DNA from 3 places in the Yersinia hibernica genome. Region 3 is predicted to be linked to each of the others. Evidence: predicted binding sites of a transcription regulator. Region 3 holds the regulator's gene; each other region holds the start of a gene.

Region 1 (3,289 bases), 1.9 Mb from region 3:
AAACCGGCATATTTCACCCAACTGACTTGTGGATGTTTTTGTAAATAATAAGCAACTTTCAATGCATTTTCTGTATGGCGTTCCATGCGCAACGCTAGGGTCTCTAACCCCTGTAATATCAAAAATGCATTGAATGGCGACAACGCCGCACCGGTATTTCTCAGCGGTACTACCCGACAACGGCCAATATAGGCAGCCGCACCAAACTGCTCGGTGTAGGTTACGCCGTGATAAGACGCATCCGGCGTATTTAATTGAATAAAGCGCTCAGGATATTGCGCCCAAGGAAACTTGCCTGAATCCACCACAATGCCGCCAATGCTGGAACCATGACCGCCGATATATTTAGTCAATGAATGCACCACAATATCCGCACCATATTCAAAGGGGCGACAAAGAATCGGTGTGGCGACAGTATTATCGACAATTAGCGGTACGCCATGACGATGGGCGGCATCAGCCAACTTTTTCAAATCAACAATATTGCCCGCAGGGTTACCAATTGATTCACAAAAAACAGCTTTTGTCCGCTCATCAATCAAGGCCTCTAATGTTTCAATATCATCATGATCAGCAAATCGGGTTTCAATCCCATAGCGCGGTAACGTGTGGGCCAGCAGATTGTAAGTCCCGCCATACAGCTTAGCCACCGACACAATGTTATCTCCGGCTTCTGCAATAGTTTGAATTGCATAAGTAATCGCTGCCATTCCGGATGCAACCGCCAGTGCCGCGATCCCGCCCTCCAATGCCGCAACTCGTTGTTCTAATACATCATTAGTCGGGTTCATGATGCGCGAGTAAATATTGCCTGCGACTTTTAAGTCAAACAGATCCGCACCATGCTGGGTATCATCAAAAGCAAAGGAGGAAGTCTGATAAATGGGTACTGCAACGGCCTTGGTGGTTGGGTCCGGAGAATAGCCTGCATGAATAGATAATGTTTCTAACTTCATTTTTTTCCCTTCTAAAATGACGATACCCAACCCGCTGCAAGTACACAGCGTACAGGTAGCCGAGCTACACTAGCCTGTGTTGATGAGCAGCGAACACAACGTAGAAACTTACAATAGAGGAATTAGTGAGTGACACATACCTCCCAAAGTAATTATTTAGCTATTAATTATAATTAAATGATATCAATCACAGATTCAGCCCGCCTGTGGCCGTGATCTATTAGCCGATAATGTTAGAGGCCACTCATATTAATGATGACGTCAATGAAATTTATTATTGATTAGCTAATCAGTATCTTTGAAATATATCACTCCAAATTTAAAATTAGATACTAAAATCACACCAAAACAGTTATAAGTCATTGATAAAAATCTATATATTAAATAACTATCTATTTGAAACTTAATCCCAATTGATAAACAATAAATTATATATACGAATTTATTATATTAATAATAAGTCATGCTGTAATTGCAGAGTAAATAGATAAAAAATAAAATTTCATGTTCAGCAACTTGAATTTTAACTCGACCGCTATACACGATAGATGAGAGCGACAACTAGCGGCGAGCTACACACTCCATTTACTGGCTTTATATTTTTACAAATCAACGCGCTATAAAAAATACCTCATTAGCGCTTTTCTCCTCTTCTATTTGTCATGTATACTGTATAAATAAACAGTATCGGTCAGTTGACAGCTTTGGGTTATCGCGCTCTCCCTTGTATCAATCATTTGGAGGCTCTATGGTTGCATTTGGTCATGCGGCACAAGACTATATTGAAAAAAGAATCGACCTAAATGAGCACTGTATTGCTCATCCGGCCGCCACTTTTTTTATGACGGCTGAAGGTGAATCTTTGGTCAATGCGGGTATCCACCATGGTGCGCTGTTAGTGATAGATCGCAGTTTACAAGCGCGACATGGGGATATTGTCATCGTCACCGTTGGGGGGGAATTCAGCATTAAGCGCCTTTACTTACGCCCCACCCTCCGCCTAGAAGCGCTTAATGCCAACTCCCCGCCACTAAAACTGTGCGAGGGGGATGAGGAGTGGGCCATTTTTGGCGTTATTACATTTAGTATCAATAAGTTAAAATGATGTTTGCTTTAGTTGATGTCAATTCTTTTTATGCCAGTTGCGAAACCGTGTTTCGACCAGACTTGTATGGCCGGCCAGTAGTGGTGCTCTCTAATAATGATGGCTGCGTAATAGCCCGCAGCCGCGAGGCTAAAGCCGTGGGGATCACTATGGGCGCGCCCTATTTTAAAATTCAACAAGTTATACGCCAGCATGGTGTAATTGCATTCAGTAGCAATTATGCGCTCTACAGTGATATGTCCGCGCGCGTGATGACTATTCTTGAGCAATTGGCTCCAGGAATTGAAATTTACTCAATTGATGAAGCCTTTCTCAGCCTAAAAGATGTCCAACCTTCCATTGCGCTGGAAGAATTTGGTCAATTTGTGCGAGATCATATACGAAAATTAACTGGCCTAAATGTTGGTGTAGGCATAGCCCCTAGCAAAACATTAGCTAAGTTGGCAAACCACGCCGCCAAGTTATGGCATAAAACCAGGGGGGTAGTCGATTTATCCAATCCCGAGCGCCAACGTAAGTTACTGGCACTCATGCCTGTCGCGGAGGTATGGGGCGTGGGCCGCCGTACGGCGAAAAAGCTTGAGATGATGGGGATCACCACAGCACTGCAACTCGCAGAAGCCAACCCTTCTTTGATTCGCAAAAATTTTAGTGTGGTGTTGGAGCGGACGGTAAGAGAGTTATGTGGTGAAGCGTGTTTAGCCGTTACTGAATTCGCCCCGACAAAACAACAAATAATCTGCTCACGTTCATTTAGCGAACGAATCACTGAATATCAAAGCATGCATGAGGCAGTTTGCAGTTATGCCGAGAAAGCCGCAGAAAAGCTGCGGAAAGAACATCAATACTGTCGCTATATATCAACATTTATCAAAACCAGCCCCTTTGCGACCAACGAGACCTACTACAGTAATGTTGCCAGCACCCGCCTCACTTTGCCGACGCTGGATTCGCGAGATATTATTAGTGCCGCACTTAAATGCCTAGCGGCAATTTGGCGGCCCGGTCATCGTTACCTGAAAGCAGGGATTGTATTAGGGGAATTTTCAAGTCACGGGATCGCCCAATTGGGGCTATTTGATGAGTGCAAACCGCGTATCAACAGTGAGCAATTAATGGCGACTATCGACAGCATTAATCAATCTGGAAAAAGCAAAATTGCCTTCATCGGACAAGGAATCAACCCAGAATGGCAGATGAAACGCGAAATGTTATCACCAGCATATAC
Region 2 (3,289 bases), 1.7 Mb from region 3:
TGCCATAAGGCAAAATCTATCCGCAACATGTTGAATAAAAGGTAATCGATGCTCAACTAAAAGCACGGTCATGCCAAGGCCACGACTAAGCTGATGCAAAATATGACCAATATCTTCATTCAGTGGCGGCAATGTGCCACTGCCCGGCTCATCCAGAATCAGCAACTCCGGTTCGGCCACCAATGCTCGGGCAATCGCCAATTGTTGTTGTTGATTGCGAGTCAGTTCCCCACCCCGTTGATTGCGTTTGTCATATAGCAGCGGAAACAACTCAAAAACCCAGCCGGGAATATGGTGCGATTTGTGGCGGCCAGCCAACACGGCTATTAACATATTCTCCTCGACACTCAATTGGGAAAATATCTGCTGCCCTTGCGGGACATAGCCGATGCCGAGAGCCGTGCGCCCCTCGACGGGTTGCTGTAGCAAATTCTGTGGCGGTTGATGGTTAGGTTGCCAGGTCATAGTGCCACTTTTAATGGGCAAATGGCCCATAATACAATTAATTAAGGTGGTTTTGCCTACGCCGTTACGGCCAATCAGACAAGTACATTGGCCGCGTGGAATCTCCAGATTGATATCCCAAAGGATATGGTTCTTACCATAGTATTGATTTACACCGGTTAAACTCAGCATTAGTGCTCTCCTCAGTCGATCTCAGTTATTCACAGGTATCCCGGTGTTCTGTAACGGCTAGTGACGGATTAACCAGCAAATCTGCATACTAGGTAGCGGCAGCACAGCATAAAACACCACATTTCTAACGAGTGGTTGTGAGTGTCTATATATCAAGCAACTCTTGGGCCAAGTTGCCATAAGTTGAGGAAAAATAGGTATGTTAACGGGCTGTAAATGGTTTTGGTGCGCGAGGCTAAATTAAAACTGCAGATGCTGCCGCAGAAAGGCGACTGTGTGGGCGTTTATTGCACTGAAGCAGTGCTTGAAAGAAAATAATGGTGCAATAAAAAGGCCGCACTCAGGCGGTGGTGGCGTCCGCAGGAGGAGAGAGCTGAAATTATAGAATTAGCAAATGGATTTGTTATCACTTATTGAAATATGCGGTGAAATAAAAATGTAAAAAAAACACTAAAAAAGCCAGTTTGCCCCCATTTCAGCGCTAAGCTTGGCTTTTCGCCAACACGCGGCCCTTATGGGGTTGAATGAGTTATCCACCATTCCTGTGGATAACCTTGTGCATTAGCGATAGAAAACTGATGACAGGCGAGAGCCGACGCGGCTTGCGCTGATGTTGTCCGGATTCTCGGCTTTTTAATAATGCCAATTATTTTCAATGAGTTAGTTAAAATCAAGCGCTCAAAAAATATAGGCTGCGTAGATGGATAATCTTTAATCAATAAACGTATCAATAATGTGTTTATGTTAACGGCTGGGGATAAAAATACTTTTAGGGTGCAACGGCCAGCAACATCTCACTGCAACAATGCAAACCAGCGCGGGTGAGAAAAATTTCGGCATTTTGATGTTTTAAGCTGGTTTTATATCCAGTATCATAGTGGTGGCAAAAATCTATGGGGCTTTCATAATTAGCCTCCTGACAGTCTGTATTTCTCCGGCGGGTAGCAAATTCATGAGTAAATTATTCAAACTACATTCTGAGTTTAAACCAGCAGGCGACCAGCCTGAGGCCATCCGCAAATTGGAGGAGGGGCTGGAGAATGGGTTAGCCCATCAGACGTTATTAGGGGTGACCGGCTCGGGTAAAACCTTTACGGTGGCTAATGTTATTGCTGACCTGAATCGGCCGACGATGGTGTTAGCGCCCAATAAAACCTTGGCCGCGCAGCTTTATGGCGAGATGAAAGAGTTCTTTCCCGAGAATGCGGTGGAGTATTTTGTCTCCTACTATGATTATTATCAGCCGGAAGCTTATGTTCCCAGCTCTGATACCTTTATCGAGAAAGATGCTTCTGTCAACGAGCATATCGAGCAAATGCGGCTCTCGGCGACCAAAGCCCTATTGGAGCGGCGCGATGTGGTGGTGGTGGCCTCGGTCTCGGCTATTTATGGCTTGGGTGACCCCGATTTATACCTGAAAATGATGCTGCATTTGACCAAGGGCATGATAATTGATCAGCGTTCCATTTTGCGGCGCTTGTCAGAATTGCAATATAGCCGCAATGATCAGGTGTTCCAACGCGGCACTTTCCGCGTACGTGGTGAGGTGATTGACATCTTCCCGGCGGAATCTGACGAATGGGCGCTGCGGGTTGAGCTGTTTGATGAGGAAGTTGAGCGGCTCTCGATATTTGATCCCCTAACCGGCCAGCTACAGCATGAGGTTCCGCGTTTTACGGTCTATCCTAAAACCCACTACGTCACCCCCAGGGAGCGTATTTTACAGGCCATGGAGGACATCAAAGTTGAATTGGCCGAGCGGCGTAAGGTGCTGTTAGCCAACAATAAATTGATTGAAGAACAGCGTATTACGCAACGCACTCAGTTTGACCTCGAAATGATGAATGAGCTGGGTTATTGCTCCGGTATTGAAAACTATTCCCGCTATCTTTCAGGCCGTGGGCCGGGAGAAGCACCGCCAACACTGTTTGATTACCTGCCAGCAGACGGCTTGCTGATTGTCGATGAATCCCACGTCACCATCCCGCAAATTGGCGGCATGTACAAAGGTGACCGTTCGCGCAAAGAAACCTTGGTAGAATATGGCTTTCGGCTGCCATCGGCACTGGATAACCGCCCCATGCGCTTTGAAGAATTTGAGGCGTTGGCACCACAAACCATTTATGTTTCAGCCACTCCGGGCAAGTATGAACTGGAAAAATCCGGTGGTGAGGTTATTGACCAAGTGGTGCGGCCAACGGGCTTGCTCGACCCATTGATTGAAGTGCGTCCTGTTGCTACTCAAGTGGATGATTTACTGTCAGAAATTCGTATTCGAGCCGCCATTAACGAGCGGGTATTGGTGACCACGCTAACCAAACGGATGGCAGAAGATTTAACCGAATATCTGGAAGAGCATGGCGCGCGGGTGCGTTATCTGCATTCAGATATTGATACAGTGGAGCGGGTCGAGATTATCCGTGACTTGCGCTTGGGCGAGTTTGATGTGCTGGTGGGGATCAACTTACTGCGAGAAGGGCTTGATATGCCAGAGGTTTCTCTGGTCGCTATCCTTGATGCTGATAAAGAAGGTTTCCTGCGTTCTGAGCGCTCCTTAATCCAGACGATTGGCCGCGCGGCACGTAACCTCAATGGCAAAGCGATTCTTTATGGCGACAGAATTACCGCCTCAATGGAAAAAGCCATCGGTGAA
Region 3 (3,289 bases):
TGGGGAGGTTGAAGCATGTGAAAGCCACGATCATTGTGATCATGACCATTCTATTGTGATGAAAAAAAAATAAATATCTGGCGATAAAGGTCAGCCCGTTATCAATATAGTAATAATACAGTAATAGGTTGAATTAGAATATGCGTTAAATAACACTGCCATGATAATAAATAGAAGGTACCACAGGACACGTCCTTGTGTCTTATCGATATTAGATTAGGACTAAATAGAATACTTTCCATTATTAACATCACTATGTAATAACGTATATTCTATGAAATGAAAGACCCAATATAATTTATATCGACATCAATTAAATTCCTTTTTAAGGCTGTTACCAGCGGTATTTGCTGTGGTCTTCCCAAGCTTTAACTTCTTTCTCGGCTTGCTCTTTCTGATAGCCGTATTTCTCTTGGATCTTACCTACTAGTTGGTCGCGCTTACCTTCAATAACGGTTAGGTCATCGTCAGTCAGTTTGCCCCATTTCTCTTTAATTTTACCTTTGAACTGCTTCCAGTTACCGTCAGCTTGATCTTTATTCATAATAACTCCGCTATCTTGGAATAAGTTAATTCGGTACGATAAACATTCTTTATAAAACTAATATTTTCTTAAATTAGTCACTCACAGTCTTAATTTAAATTAAGCATGATTATTTTATTTACCGTATAAATAACTATAGCAGAGGATATTAATAACTGAAGGAAAACCAATGTTACTGGTCGCAATGATGACCATAAGTGAATAACGAAACCATATTATATTCAGTTAAAACAGTAGGTAATAACGTATTATCGGATTGTTCTCAATATAAAGTGAATTAACAGAACAGAAGGTTATATGAACAATATACCCTCTAAATAAAGAGGGTATACATCAACAACTAGAATCAGATCCAGTCGCCATTGCGGATGACACCAACAGCCAGTCCTTCAATGGTGAAACTTTGTTCACGCAGATCGACAATAATCGGCTGGAACTCGCTATTTTCAGGAAGAAGCTGCACGATATTACCTTGTTTTTTCAAGCGTTTTACTGTGACTTCATCATCAATTCGCGCGACAACCACTTGTCCGTTACGCACATCTTGCGTTTTATGCACCGCCAGTAGGTCACCATCCAGAATACCGATATCTCTCATCGACATCCCATTAACCCGCAGTAGGAAATCTGCGCTTGGCTTAAACATGGAAGGGTCGACTTTGTAGTGCCCTTCAATATGTTGCTGTGCCAGCAAGGGTTCACCTGCTGCAACCCGGCCAATCAACGGTAGGCCATCTTCTTCTTCCATCAGTAAACGAATACCGCGGGAAGCGCCAGAAACAATCTCAATAACACCCTTGCGGGCCAATGCTTTTAAATGCTCTTCAGCGGCGTTAGGAGAGCGGAATCCCAGACGCTGCGCAATTTCGGCACGGGTCGGCGGCATGCCAGTTTGCGATAGGTGATCGCGCACCAGGTCATAAACCTCTTGCTGTCTGGTCGTAAGTGCTTTCATTTCGCCCCCTGTTTGTTTATACAGTCTTGCTGTGAGTATATACAGGTAAACCTGTATTGGGAACCAAAGAGTGAATAAAAACAGGGATTAATCACAGCTTATTTTTATTGTGTTGCTCACCGTGCCCAAAGCCACGATATTTCAGCCACACAACTAGCCCACATGTTGCCAGAGCACCGTTATCCAGATAAAAAGCGCCAGCAGGATAGCGAGAAACACAGCGGCAGACCCCATATCTTTGGCACGGCCTGAAAGTTCATGGAATTCACTGCCGATGCGATCAACTACTGCTTCAATGGCACTATTGATGACTTCAATAATGATCACTAACGCGACACTGCCAATCAATAAAATGCGCGCTAAAGCATCTACATCTAGCCAGAAGGCCAGTATGATAGCGACGATGGCAGCTACTGATTCTTGGCGAAATGCGGCTTCGTTTTTCCAGGCAGCACTGAGGCCTTTCATCGAATAACCGGCCGCTTTATAGATTCGGGTAAGCCCTGTTGATTGATTCGCCATGTTTTATTGCCTTTATCTTAAGTTAATGATGAGCTTTGCCGCTTTCTGTTATCTTATCACCACAGATCTCAAAACCAGTTTCTGGTATCCTTGCGACGAATTGCTAACAAGAGGCTTCATGTCGTTATGTCAGGTTGGCGTAAAATATATTATAAGTTACTGAATTTACCACTTAAACTGTTGGTAAAAAGCAAGGTTATTCCGGCAGATCCTGTGACTGAGTTAGGGTTAGACCCTTCTCGTCCTATTCTGTACGTTTTGCCTTACAATTCTAAGGCTGATTTGCTGACTTTGCGAGCGCAGTGTCAGGCGCAGGATCTGCCCGACCCATTGATTCCATTGGAAATCGATGCCGTGCAACTGCCGAGTCATGTGTTTATCGATAATGGCCCTCGAGTCTTTCGTTATTACGCACCTAAGCAAGAGTCGGTCAAGCTGTTCCACGATTATCTAGATCTGCACCGCAATAATCCGGAGCTGGACATTCAAATGTTGCCGGTTTCCGTGATGTTTGGTCGTTCGCCAGGGCGTGAAGGCCATGGTACGCCGCATCTGCGTGTGCTGAATGGTGTGCAGAAATTCTTTGCCGTATTGTGGCTGGGCCGCGATAGCTTTGTGCGTTTCTCGACCACGGTTTCATTGCGTCGGATGGCCAGTGAGCATGGCACCGATAAAACGATAGCCCATAAGCTGGCGCGCGTGGCGCGGATGCACTTCTCCCGTCAACGTCTGGCCGCTGTCGGCCCGAGCTTGCCAGATCGCCAAGACCTCTTCAAAAAGCTGTTGGCTTCCAAGGCGATTGAAAAAGCCGTGGCGGATGAAGCACGTACCAAGAAAATCTCCCATGAAAAAGCGCAGCAAAATGCGATTACGCTAATGGAAGAGATCGCCGCAGACTTCTCTTATGAAGCCGTGCGTCTGTCTGACAGGGTATTGAGCTGGACGTGGAACCGTTTGTATCAGGGTATTAATGTCCATAATGCAGAGCGCGTACGGCAGTTAGCGCAAGATGGCCATGAGATAGTCTATGTGCCTTGCCATCGCAGCCATATGGATTACCTGCTGCTCTCTTACGTGCTTTATCATCAAGGGCTTGTACCGCCACATATTGCTGCCGGTATTAACCTTAACTTCTGGCCTGCCGGCCCGATTTTCCGCCGTTTAGGGGCTTTCTTTATCCGCCGTACCTTTAAAGGCAACAAACTCTACTCAACCGTGTTCCGCGAATATCTGGGCGAATTATTCACCCGCGGCTATTCCGTCGAGTA

The links. The regulator LexA, encoded in region 3, represses DNA repair genes until DNA is damaged. The targets are predictions, from matches to a motif close to TNCTGTATGTACATACAGNA.
Positions count from the first base shown of each region.
Region 1: a site for LexA is predicted at 1,624-1,643, ahead of umuD (translesion error-prone DNA polymerase V autoproteolytic subunit). Genes of this name have one in related genera too.
Region 2: a site for LexA is predicted at 1,489-1,508, ahead of uvrB (excinuclease ABC subunit UvrB). Genes of this name have one in related genera too.

Region 1 is NZ_CP032487.1:1,443,625-1,446,913, reverse strand. Features, by position in the region: gene D5F51_RS06700 (bifunctional O-acetylhomoserine aminocarboxypropyltransferase/cysteine synthase) at 1-956, opposite strand, end outside; gene umuD (translesion error-prone DNA polymerase V autoproteolytic subunit) at 1,705-2,061, shown strand; gene umuC (translesion error-prone DNA polymerase V subunit UmuC) at 2,061-3,289, shown strand, end outside.
Region 2 is NZ_CP032487.1:2,618,116-2,621,404, reverse strand. Features, by position in the region: gene D5F51_RS12390 (branched-chain amino acid ABC transporter ATP-binding protein) at 1-636, opposite strand, end outside; gene uvrB (excinuclease ABC subunit UvrB) at 1,589-3,289, shown strand, end outside.
Region 3 is NZ_CP032487.1:4,319,516-4,322,804, forward strand. Features, by position in the region: gene zur (zinc uptake transcriptional repressor Zur) at 1-73, shown strand, start outside; gene D5F51_RS20265 (CsbD family protein) at 335-544, opposite strand; gene lexA (transcriptional repressor LexA) at 891-1,499, opposite strand; gene D5F51_RS20275 (diacylglycerol kinase) at 1,653-2,021, opposite strand; gene plsB (glycerol-3-phosphate 1-O-acyltransferase PlsB) at 2,148-3,289, shown strand, end outside.